Regions from separate parts of the Aeribacillus sp. FSL K6-3256 genome, predicted to be linked through region 3. Evidence: riboswitches for the same ligand, from Rfam matches in the RefSeq annotation. Region 3 holds a riboswitch; each other region holds the start of a gene.
What was found. Region 3 has a riboswitch for S-adenosylmethionine ahead of metK (methionine adenosyltransferase). Riboswitches for the same ligand answer to the same signal wherever they lie in the genome.
Positions count from the first base shown of each region.

Region 1 (3,113 bases), 170 kb from region 3:
AATAACAAATCAAGAGCTTGACCCAGAAATTATCGACAGCGCTTGGGAACGTGTCCGCTATACAACCGAAGTGGATGAAAAAGTTCTTCAAGACTTTTCTAACTCTTCTTATGACTTGAAATTTTTAAAAGAAAAACCGGATCTTAAAGGTCTTGTAGATACAAGCTTTTTGAATTAAGCAATAAACCCCCTATACAGAAGCTTTTTGATATTATGCGGCTTCTGGATAGGGGGGGTTATTTTGTTGATGTAAATTCAAGATGGAGCAGTTGTTAAAACAGGGCTTATCCCAAAAGTTGTTTATGACTATGCCTGTATATTGGGATTCTGTTGTTGTGAGAGCTTTTTATTCAAATCGCTCGAATAAGCTCCCGTTTTTTCACATTGTTTGGAGCTGTCCAGAAAGTCAAAATCCATTGAAAACGAAAGATTATAAACATTGATATATCAACATTTCTAAAACATTAAAGGGGCGTCTATAAGCCGGAAAATCGACTTATTAGACAGCGCCTATATGAATTTCAATTTCTCCATTTGGGCCGTATTTTTCAAAATCATATGTGTAAGCACGCTCTACTTAAACCAGTTTCTTCTTGCTTCCAAATCTTACTCCAAGTTTTAAAAATGCCTTGTTCGTCCGTTGTATCTACTTGAAAAACTTTATTTTCATGTTCCTCGAGATTTCAATTAAAAGCTTCCCCATTATTTTCTTCAATTGCAATGCTTAATAAATAATCTCCTCTGTAGTCGCTTTCATAATCATAATAAATTCCGTACACATTGTTTAGATGATGTTCTAGTTTTTAGAAAGCGTTTTCTCACATAATTTTGATTTGCCCCATCATTTGCTCGTCATGAAAATTATTGGTTCGTATGCTGTCGATTATATACAGCATCATAAACAGTCTTTCCTTTCCATAATATTGATAAAAAAGAGAAGGCGCATCAGTAAAGAATGTTCAGCAAATTTTCCAACGGCACGTTTATGTTCATCTTTTTTGCTTCCCAGCTTCACCTGCAAAACAAATATCGCATCTTCGTTTTCTGTTCAGCTGCTTTATGGAGTACGGGTTCGTTTGACAGAAGTTGGCGAAAAATTTATCAAACGATTAGTTTGCCAATTCAATCGTTTCATTTACTGTTTATTAAATTCTCTTAAAATTTTCCAATTCCTCTAAAGAAGATCACCTCGTTCACAATTTTTCTCCAAATACGACAGCTTCCGAATTGGATATTTATATTTTAAAATCTATTAAAATTTGGGAAGCCTCAGGGGAAAATAAAACCACTTTCATTGAAATGATGGAGGATCAAAGGTGATCCATACAAAAAAATTTCCCTTTTGGCTTTCGCAAAAAAACATTTCAAGAATCGACGGATTATTTAAAGAATGTTCTTATTTTTCTTTAGTTTTACTGAAAATAAATCAAAGTTATCGGAATTGTTGGCAGGAAACGTCTTGAATTTTTTTTAAAACTGAGGTAAAGTTATACCTATCAAAAGTTCATATCGGAATTCTTATCGAGAGAGGCGGAGGGAACTGGCCCGAAGAAGTCTCAGCAACCGGTACAAGGACGGCGGCATGATAACCTTTGTACCAAGGTGCTAAATCCAGCAAGCATTTTGCCGTAAGATATGCTTGGAAGATAAGAAGGAGCCAAACAATAAACGCCTTCTTCTTATGAAGAGGGCGTTTTATTTTTAAAGCCTCCTCTACAGGCAATGAAAGCAGCACATTTTTACTAACTAAAAAAGGAGGAAAGTCAAAGATGAATATTGAAACAGTTTTGGCCCAATTAGGAAATCGAAGTGAAGCTCTTACAGGAACAGTAAGCGCCCCCATTTATTTGTCCACAGCCTACCGGCATAAAGGAATAGGTGAATCAACAGGCTATGATTACACTCGGACAAAAAATCCAACGAGAGAGCTTGTCGAGGACGCCATAGCCAAATTGGAGGGAGCCGATCAAGGATTTGCATTTTCTTCCGGAATGGCAGCGATTCAGACGATTATGGCTTTATTTAAAAGTGGAGATGAACTGATCGTTTCAAAAGATTTATATGGCGGGACATACCGCTTGTTTGAAGAAGAGTGGCGCAAATACGGTCTTTCCTTCCACTATGACGATTTTACGTCTCGCGAATATACGGAATCATTAATAAACGAAAATACTAAAGCGATTTTTCTAGAAACGCCCACTAATCCGCTTATGCAGGAAACATCGATTTCCTCGTTGGCGGAATTGGTCCGGAAGCACAATTTGCTGCTGATCGTTGACAATACGTTCTACACACCTGTTTTGCAGCGTCCGATTGAAGAAGGAGCGCATATCGTGATTCACAGCGCAACGAAATATTTAGGCGGTCACAACGATGTCCTTGCCGGCCTGGTCTGTGCAAAAGGGAAAGAAATTTGCGAAAAATTAGCCATGCATCAAAATGCAATTGGTGCGGTATTATCTCCTTTTGATTCGTGGCTGCTGCTTAGAGGAATGAAAACTTTATCATTGAGAATGGCCAAACATCAGGAAAATGCAAGGGAGCTGGCGGCATATTTAAAAGAGCTTCCTGAAATTGATGATGTATTATATCCTGGCAGAGGCGGAATGCTTTCCTTCCGTGTGAAAAAAGAAGAATGGGTCAACCCGTTTTTGCAGAATCTGAAATTAATCTGTTTTGCGGAAAGCCTTGGAGGGGTAGAAAGCTTTATAACGTATCCAGCTACCCAAACACATGCGGACATTCCGGAAGAAATCCGAATTCAAAACGGTGTATGTAACCGGCTTCTCCGTTTTTCTGTAGGGATTGAAAGTGTGGAGGATTTGAAGGAAGATCTCAAGCAGGCATTGCAAGCAGCTGCGAAAGGGGATTTACTAAATGCATGACCAATGGAGCTTTCAAACAAAATTGATTCATAATAAACATAAGGTTGACCCGACAACTGGTGCTGTCAGCGTGGCGATTCAGCAAGCGTCAACGTTTCATCAGCAAACATTGGATGAATCTCCTGAATTTGACTACAGCCGTTCAGGAAATCCAACACGAAAAGCGTTGGAAGAGGCGATTGCCGAACTGGAAGGCGGAGTGAGAGGCTTTGCGTTTGCTTCTGGGAT
Region 1 is NZ_CP150188.1:1,103,402-1,106,514, forward strand. It holds gene NSQ84_RS05410 (aliphatic sulfonate ABC transporter substrate-binding protein) at 1-178, shown strand, start outside; SAM riboswitch class I at 1,516-1,653, shown strand; gene NSQ84_RS05415 (methionine biosynthesis PLP-dependent protein) at 1,770-2,885, shown strand; gene metC (cystathionine beta-lyase) at 2,878-3,113, shown strand, end outside.
Region 1: linked by a shared signal. The riboswitch ahead of NSQ84_RS05415 (methionine biosynthesis PLP-dependent protein) and the one ahead of metK (methionine adenosyltransferase) in region 3 are both predicted to bind S-adenosylmethionine.

Region 2 (3,113 bases), 1.5 Mb from region 3:
TAAGGAATAGAAAATTCTTGACATTTTTTTGATAAATAATCACGTGCAATAACTGTATCTGCAATCTTCGCGGCTTCTAAATCTGTGACGGAATCCCCGATGATGATGGAATGAGTGTCAGCATTTGCAATTTGCCGAATAATTGTCGGTTTGCAGCACCCACAATTTTGGTTGGGACACTTTTCATCACACGTATAAGGCCAATGAATGGTGATCGTTTCTCCGCTAAAATCCGCTTTATTGCAAAACAGTGCGGTAATAGAATCAAAAGGCTGCAACAGCGGTTTAATAAAAAAATCGATTCCGCCGCTGACAATGTATAAAGGAATGTTCATGTTTTTCGCATAATGAACAAAGTCGCGAAATCCTTCCCTTATTTCTGCAGTTTCTAAAATATAGTGAATGATGTCACCCTTTAAAGAAGATGGAAGAAGTGCAAACATCTTGCCGACTCCTTCCTGAATACTAATCGACTGGGAAAGGACGCCATCCTTCAATTGCTCCCACTCTTTTGGAGCGAAACGCTTCATGATGCTAACGATGTTATCTTTTTTTGTCACCGTTCCATCAAAATCACAAAATATTACTGGCTTCAATTGGACGGTGCCTCCTTCCATCCCCAGAGCCGAATTGCTTCTTGTAATTCTATGTCTTCAGCTGCTTCATTAAGGGGAACACCCCGGGAAACAGCGTCAACTGCCTGACGGAAAGCTTTTCCTCCGCCTTTAGCACCTTGCGGGTGACCGTGAACACCGCCTCCTGCATTAATGACACAATCTTTTCCAAAATCATGAATTAAAATGGGAACAAGACCCGGGTGAATGCCAGCAGATGGAACAGGAAAAACTGGTTTTAAAACTGATTCCTTCACCAATTCTTCTTTCACTTTTAAAACTTTGTCACGCTCCAATGCAACGCTGCCATATGGTGAAGGGAACAACGAAAAATCTGCTCCAGCAATTCTTATCAATTTTCCAAGCAATAAGGAATGAGAGAGCCCATATTTTTCGGATGAAGTAAACGATCCGCTAAACGCCGGATGAGCCATAATTGGGAGGGCGATTTCATCATCTTCCCTTAATGCTTGCAGCACATCGAGGCCATATGTAAAAACATTAAATAGCAAAATATCGGCACCTAATTCTTTTGCTTTTCTTGCCTTATCTTTCAATTCAAATGTTTTTCCCGTCAAATTGACCGCATACAAAGTTCGGTGCCCTTTTTCTTGATACACGTTATCAAGAACTTTTTTGCCTTCCTTTATTCTTGTTTCAAATGATGTGAGCGAATTTTCAAAAAGTATTTCGTCATCCTTTACTAAGTCGACGCCCCCGAGAGCCTGCTCCCGCAATTGGGCAAGAAGGTAATCCATATCACGTCCAATTACACCTTTAAAGATGCTCATCACTAACGGTCTGTCGTAAACGCCAAGTTTTTCTCGTAACCCCTGAATTCCAAATCGAGGACCTGGAAAATACCGAAAGATCTCATCGTCAAACTGCAAATCTAGTAATTTTATTTCTCCATCTAGTGATAATTTTCCAAAAGTTGTCGTTAAGATGGCAGGAATGTCTTTAGAAAAGTTTTCTCCCGGAAAGCGAATGTGAAGCTGTGCAATCGTTTTGCCGGAGGATGGATCCTCGCCTGTTTCTTTTATCTCAACCACTTGTCCTTTATGCTTTTTTAACTGCTCTTGCACTAAAAGAGGAAGGTCAGTCCACGAACCTACCGTTAATCCAAGAGCAATGCCTTCTGCTTTTTTTTCTAAATCTTCTCGTTTCGCAATGATTTGGTATACTGCTGTTACGTGACCCATTTTTTCAATCCTCTTCATTCAGATTTTTTTATATAAATAAAACCTCTTCAATAAGAAGAGGTTTTTTGTCAAAACAACTTCTTATCTTTCAACATCTCTGTTGGGAGAATTAGCACCGTGCTCATCATATGAGTCGGTTGCCGGGCTTCATTGGGCTCATCCCTCCACCTGCTCTTGATAAGAGTTTTATTATTAACTTTATAATTCTTATTCGTTTACTTGGATTATGCCACTATCCTTCCCCTCTGTCAACACTTTTTTACATCATATTCGATTCAAATTCGCTTACATTTTTCTGATGGCATGCTACAATTATTTAATGGTGCAGTTTACAATTTGAGGTATTTTCCGGAACTTGAGGTTGAGCCAAAACAGGAAAGCCTAAAAAAAGAGGACGAAAAAAGAAGGTACAACATCTTTTTAACGTCTTCCGATCGCATCATGCTAGATTACTAGACTTAGAAAAACTGGTTGAATTACGCAATTATAACGTTACTGGTTATCGTGAGACAATTTGTTTCTTGTACCGTTATTGGTTATGTTGCTTTTTGAATGATCCAGAAGAAGCCTTAAAACAAACGCTAACGTTTAATTTACAGTTTAATGAGCCTTTAAGAAGATCCACCAGAAGCGCTGAAAAGGCCTATTATGCACGGAATAACGAAGAAGCAAACCGAATAGCTAGAGAAAAAGGGTATCCTGGCGCTGGATATAATATCAGCAATAAAAAATTAATTGAATGGTTAGATAAGATATAACAGAGGACGAACAACGCCATTTAAGCACGATTATAGATGCGAATGAAAAGCGGAGAAGGAAACAAAAACGCCGGGAAATGGGCGTAAAAAGCCGTGAGGAGTATTTAAAAGAACAGCGCAATAAAACGGATAAGAACTTAGAAAAACTTAGACAAGCAATTGAGTTGAATCCTGATTTCTCGAATTACAAATTAGCTAAATTGCTAGGAATAAGTGAATCGTATGTAAGGAAAGGATGTTATATGTTATTTACTGGAACGGATGATTTAATTAAAAACGAGGATCGATCAATTAAAGAACATGATGTTTTATATTCTAGAATTAAACCTTTATCTTCACAAAAAATGGAAGGGTTAGTGGTGTACTTTCAACCCCATTGATGAAATTAAACCGTTTCTCAACTGAACAATTAATAGAAGTTTCATATAAAGTTAGGGAAATCCACGGTATGGTACACAAATGGATACCAGAGACAGTTATTGATGATACATTTATTAAGCAATATGTTGAATCATTTACTGTTGCCTTTGAACAGGAAA
Region 2 is NZ_CP150188.1:3,220,428-3,223,540, forward strand. It holds gene NSQ84_RS15530 (2-hydroxy-3-keto-5-methylthiopentenyl-1-phosphate phosphatase) at 1-617, opposite strand, end outside; gene NSQ84_RS15535 (2,3-diketo-5-methylthiopentyl-1-phosphate enolase) at 593-1,816, opposite strand; SAM riboswitch class I at 1,895-2,000, opposite strand; gene NSQ84_RS15540 (hypothetical protein) at 2,365-2,574, shown strand; gene NSQ84_RS15545 (hypothetical protein) at 2,652-2,954, shown strand; gene NSQ84_RS15550 (BREX system ATP-binding domain-containing protein) at 2,954-3,113, shown strand, end outside.
Region 2: linked by a shared signal. The riboswitch ahead of NSQ84_RS15535 (2,3-diketo-5-methylthiopentyl-1-phosphate enolase) and the one ahead of metK (methionine adenosyltransferase) in region 3 are both predicted to bind S-adenosylmethionine.

Region 3 (3,113 bases):
TGAACCTGTAAAAACTGTTGCCTTGGCAAGTTCAGCTGCTCTTTTTTTCAGTCATATTCCGGTTTTCATTGTGAAAAGAATTTATCCACGCAGACGGCCTTATCTTACATTATTTGAAACAAAAGTGTTAGAAAATCCGTTAACTGACCATTCATTTCCTTCTGGACATACGACAGCTGTATTTTCAGTGGCTACACCATTTTTGCTCTTTTTTCCAGCCTTAACATGGATTTTGCTTCCTCTCGCATTCAGTGTGGCACTATCAAGAATTTTTCTTGGCCTACACTACCCTTCAGATGTGCTGGCGGGAATAGTTCTAGGAGCTTCAGCAGGCACCATCTGTTTTGTCGCATTCGGACCGTAAAAGCAAAAAGGTGTCTAATGCATGCATCGCATTGGACACCTTTTTTATTTTACAAATATTGATGAGCTTGTTCGCGCAAAGCTTCCGCTTTATCTGTGCGTTCCCATGGCAAATCTAGATCGTTGCGTCCGAAATGACCGTAAGCAGCTGTCTGTTTGTAAATCGGGCGGCGCAAGTCAAGCATTTTTATAATGCCAGCTGGGCGCAAATCAAAGTTATTGCGAATTAATTCAACTAAAACATCTTCGCTTACTTTGCCAGTACCGAACGTATCAACAGAAATAGAGACAGGTTTCGCTACACCAATTGCATAGGCCAGCTGAACCTCGCATTTGTCTGCAAGTCCGGCTGCGACAATATTTTTCGCTACATAACGAGCCGCATAAGCTGCAGATCGGTCTACCTTCGTCGGATCTTTTCCTGAGAAAGCTCCTCCGCCATGGCGCGCATAGCCTCCGTAAGTATCGACAATGATTTTTCGTCCCGTTAATCCTGCATCTCCTTGTGGTCCGCCAATAACGAAACGTCCGGTAGGGTTGATGAAATATTTTGTTTCTTCATCGATCAGTTCTTTTGGCACAACCGGATCAATTACTTTTTCTTTAATATCCTGCTTAATTTGTTCTAAAGTTGCCTCCGGATGGTGTTGAGTCGATATGACAATTGTGTCAATTCTAACCGGCTGTTCATTTTCATCATATTCTACCGTAACTTGCGTCTTTCCGTCCGGACGCAAATAAGGAATTTCTTCGCTTTTTCTAACTTCTGTAAGCCGGCGTGAAAGCTTATGGGCAATGGAAATCGGGAGAGGCATTAATTCCTTCGTTTCATTGCATGCAAAACCGAACATTAACCCTTGATCTCCAGCGCCAATCGCTTCAATTTCTTCATCAGTCATTTGTCCTTCTCGCGCTTCTAAAGCTTTATCCACCCCTGCAGCAATATCGGGTGATTGCTCATCAATTGATGTTAAAACAGCACAAGTTTCAGCATCAAAACCGTATTTAGCTCTCGTATAGCCGATCTCTTTGACCGTTTCTCGCACAATTTTTGGTATATCCACATACGTGCTTGTCGTAATTTCTCCACTGACTAATACAAGTCCGGTGGTGACAGATGTTTCGCAAGCTACACGTGCGTTCGGATCTTTTTCTAAAATGGCATCTAAAATCGCATCTGAAATTTGGTCGCAAATTTTGTCCGGATGCCCTTCCGTTACGGATTCAGATGTAAACAGACGGCGCTTTTTTGTCATTTACTGCTTCCTCCTCAAACTTAAAATGATGTTTATGGAGTGCTACACTCCTTGACATTGACACGGAACTCATTCCCTCACCACTGTTGTAAACATATCAAAATTTCGTACGATAAGAAAAACTTGGCTAAACGAGATTTCTCTTATACATAGAAAAAACCTTCCCTGCCAGAGGAAAGGTTGTTATAAACATCATTGCCTTTCACTCTTATCGTTCAAGGATATAACCTTGCATCAGGTTAGCACCATTGCTCGTCTATGAATATGGAATTCTTTCGCATCATGTTGTATGTCCATAGAATACCGGGATTTTGAAAGCCATATTCTACTGTCTTCTTTCAACGAGCCGGTTGCTGGGCTTCATAGGGCCTGTCCCTCCGCCAACTCGGGATAAGAGTATCCGTTCAAATGTATATCATACAGGAGCAAAAAAGTACTTGTCAACAATAAATAAAGCTTCTCTGTAATTTTCCAAATCATCTGATATCCATTATTTCAGTATCAGCTGATCAATCATGATTCGTATGATGCCCAAAAATGAAGGCAAAATATATAGTAAAAACATTATTTTCAGAAATCGATAAATAGGATGGATTATTTTTGCGAATGTGTTATACTATTTCTATAAAACCATTTCAAATATGCAAAAAAAGGATGGTATGTATATGAATATTGTAGATGTATCAAATGAATTAGCTTCGTTGATCAGCGGACCAAATGCATATCATAATTTACCAGTCGCACGACTTGTAGAAAAAGTTTTAGCTAGGAAAGAAGGTTTTTTAACAAATACAGGTGCAGTTTCGGTTACAACAGGCAAATATACCGGCCGGTCACCAGAAGATAAATTCATCGTTGAAGAAGATTCTGTCAAGCATTTAATTGATTGGGGACCCGTCAACAAGCCAATTTCATCAGAAGTTTTTGAAAAACTGTACTTAAAAGTCATACAATATTTAAAAAATAGAGATGAAATTTATGTTTTTAACGGATTTGCCGGAGCTGACAAAAAATATCGTCTTCCAATTCAAGTGGTCAATGAATTGGCGTGGCAAAATTTATTTGCTCGCCAACTGTTTATCCGTCCGAAAAGCCAAGACGATTTAAAGGAGCATAAAAATCCGTTTACGATTGTTTCCGCTCCTTCCTTTAAAGCAGATCCAGCTGTGGATGGAACGAACTCAGAAGCATTTATCATTATTTCTTTTGAAAAGAGAATAATCCTGATCGGCGGAACTGAATATGCAGGCGAGATGAAAAAGTCTATCTTTTCCGTCATGAACTTCCTGCTTCCAGAAAGAGATATATTTTCAATGCACTGCTCCGCCAATGTCGGTCAAGAAGGCGATGTCGCGCTCTTTTTCGGTTTATCGGGAACAGGCAAAACAACACTTTCCGCCGATCCAAAACGCCGATTAATTGGTGATGATGAACACGGCTGGTCTTCATCTGGTATTTTTAATATTGAAGGCGGCTGTTATGCAAAATGCATCG
Region 3 is NZ_CP150188.1:934,129-937,241, reverse strand. It holds gene NSQ84_RS04615 (phosphatase PAP2 family protein) at 1-364, shown strand, start outside; gene metK (methionine adenosyltransferase) at 414-1,619, opposite strand; SAM riboswitch class I at 1,825-2,016, opposite strand; gene pckA (phosphoenolpyruvate carboxykinase (ATP)) at 2,285-3,113, shown strand, end outside.

Region 4 (3,113 bases), 100 kb from region 3:
CGGACAATTTAATGCCTGGCACTTCGTTATGAATAAATTCAGCATTGCGGCTGCTTATTAACGGCATAATCCCGAGATATATCGGAACATTCAGATGTTTTGTTGCTTCATATACTTCTTCGATCAGCTTCTCCGAGTAGAGCGGCTGCGTAATAAAATAATCGGCTCCGCAGCTGATTTTTTTCTCAAGTCTCTGAACTGCGCGATCAAGATGTCTTACGTTCGGATTGAAGGCGGCGGCTACAGTAAAGTTTGTTTTTTGACCAAGTGATTTTCCGGAGTATGACAAACCTTCATTAAATTGCTTAATTAAGCTGATTAAATCAAATGATGATAAATCATAGACAGAGGTTGCACCCGGAAAATCACCGATTTTGGACGGGTCACCGGTGACCGCTAAAATATCGTGCAGGCCAAGAGTATGCAGCCCCATTAAATGGGATTGAATGCCGATTAAATTTCTGTCACGACATGTTAAATGAACGAGCGGGCGAAGCTGGAAACGGCTTTTCACAATATTTGCGCAAGCAACATTGCTGATTCTTGGTGTAGCAAGGGAATTATCCGCAAGCGTAATTGCATCAATCCCCGCTTTTTTCAACGCTTTTGCTCCTGTTAAAAATTTTTCCAAGCCGAGCGTTTTCGGCGGGTCCAATTCTACAATCACTGAGCGTCTGTTTTTTGCAATATCTGGGAGAGGAGTTTCTTGACTTTCTTTCATAGGTAAAACATGAATTGGAACATTTCGTTCTTTTACTTCTTTCTCTGTGACAGGAGGGAGGTTTGATACAGCTTCAGCCATTGCCCGAATATGTTTCGGCGCGGTTCCGCAGCATCCGCCGAGAAGCCGGACACCTTGTTTTCGGAATTGAAGAGCCGCTTCATAAAAATAGTGTTCATCTGATTCATAAACTAATCTTCCGTTTTCATACCTTGGCAGGCTGCCGTTTGGAAAAGCGGATAAAAAGGCATGTTCAAACAGCGGCACTTCTTCCAGAGATTGCAGCATATGATAAGGGCCTAAACGGCAATTGAGGCCGACAATATCTGCACCAAGTTCTTCAAGCATTTTCAAACCGTCTGCCAATCTTGTTCCATTTTGAAAGACGCCTTGTTCGTGCAAAGAAACATTTGTGATAATGGGCAAATCCGTTTCTTTTCTAGCTATTTGCAAAACGGTTTTCAGTTCTTCCAAGTCGTAATAGGTTTCTAAAATAATGCCATCTACGTTTTCGGATAAAAGGACATGAAGCTGCTCACGAAAATTTTCGGCAATGTCAGATAGCGTGAAGGCGCTTTTTTGAAACGAACGGATGCCGCCGATTGTTCCGATGACATACCCTTTGTTTTCCATTTTTTGTAACGCCCTCTTTGCAAGTTCAACCCCTTTTTGGTTGATGATCTTTATATCATCTTCCAGCCCATATCTGGCAAGCTTTATGCGATTGGCGCCGTATGTATTTGTTTGAATAACAGTTGCGCCTGCGTCTAAATAGGCTGAATGAATCCGTTCTATTTCTTCCGGTTTTGAAACGTTTAGCTCATCAAAGCATCTGTCTATTCCGAATGAGTATAGTAGAGTCCCCATTGCTCCGTCGGCAATTAATATATGATTCTGTAAATCTTGTAAAAGCCCCATAAAAAGTCCTCCAATCAAATGAAATAGGCGCCTGCAAGGAGGCGAACACCTATATAAAAAAGAAAAGCCTTCTAAGAAGAAGACTTTTTCTTGAACATTTTCCCCTTCTTCTTATCTTCCGAGCGCAAATTTACGCATCGCTGGATTTAGCACCTTGGTACCCAAAGTTTTTGGGTAATCCGGTTGCTGAAGGTTCATCGGGCCAGTCCCTCCGCTTCTCTTGATAAGAACGCTTTACCGTATGAAATTTTAAAACAACGGATTAATCCTAATTTAACGAATTTTATCAAAATAATCAATATAAAATTTCAATTTTGTGAACAGGGCAAAGCTAGCGAAAATTAATAAATTGTACGTCGATCGGCAAGTCGGCGCTTTTCACAGCTGCAATCACTTTTTGCAAATCGTCCTTGCTTTTGCCGCTTACCCGGACTTGGTCGTCTTGAATTTGGCTTTTTACTTTTAGCCCGGTATTTTTGATCAGCGCATTGATCTTTTTCCCGTTTTCTTTGTCAATTCCGTTGACAAGTTTGGCTCTTTGTCTGACAGTGCCTCCTGAAGCCTTTTCGATTTTCCCGTACTGAATATTCTTGGTTGCGACACCGCGTTTAATCATTTTGCTTACTAATACATCTTTTAGTTGATTCAGCTTATATTCATCGTCAGAGATTAGCACAAGCTCATCTTTTTCTAGGGATATATCGCTTTTAGATCCTTTGAAATCATATCTGTTTACAATTTCTTTTTTCGCCATTTGAATGGAATTGTTCACTTCGGCAATATCCACTTTTGAGACGATGTCAAATGAATTCTCCTTAGCCAACTTTTTACCTCCAATAACGTTATTTACATTCATTATAGTGAATGTCGTTCAGTTGAACAACTCTTTTAGGGGTTCCTCGCAAATTAAATGAAAAAACCGTTACTTAAAGCAACGGCAAGGAAATTAATATCTGCTTAAATGCAATTAAGCTAAAGATGTCGCTTTAGAACATTTAGGGGAAAGAAAGTCTTGCAAGTTTTTTACTGCTTCGAGCGAATCTTCTCCTTCAGCGCTGATGACTACATGACCTTCTAAAAAGGCGGAAAAACCGAGCATGCTTAAAACGCTTTTCGCATTTAATTGGAGCTTTTTTGTTTGGAATAAAATGTAGCTGTTAAATTTAATCGCTTCATGGACAAGGGAAATGACATATTCCGGCTCCATCTCTTTTGTAAGATACACGGAAATTTCATGTTTCTTCATTGTGCCACCTCTTGTATACTTATTTTACAATATCTTACATTAATAAAGGATAGATTCCCACATGTTTGTCATTTCCTCTTACATATAAAAAATGACCTCCGCTTTCGAATATGGAAACGTTCTGGATTTCTCTGTTTTTTAATGAAATGAATGGTCTAATCAAATTGAAAGTTATTGCCCCACCCATGTTTTATTAGACAAAAATGAAAACAAAAGCTAGAGAAAAGA
Region 4 is NZ_CP150188.1:1,035,890-1,039,002, forward strand. It holds gene NSQ84_RS05060 (bifunctional homocysteine S-methyltransferase/methylenetetrahydrofolate reductase) at 1-1,639, opposite strand, end outside; SAM riboswitch class I at 1,748-1,869, opposite strand; gene NSQ84_RS05065 (YajQ family cyclic di-GMP-binding protein) at 1,971-2,462, opposite strand; gene NSQ84_RS05070 (HPr family phosphocarrier protein) at 2,607-2,885, opposite strand.
Region 4: linked by a shared signal. The riboswitch ahead of NSQ84_RS05060 (bifunctional homocysteine S-methyltransferase/methylenetetrahydrofolate reductase) and the one ahead of metK (methionine adenosyltransferase) in region 3 are both predicted to bind S-adenosylmethionine.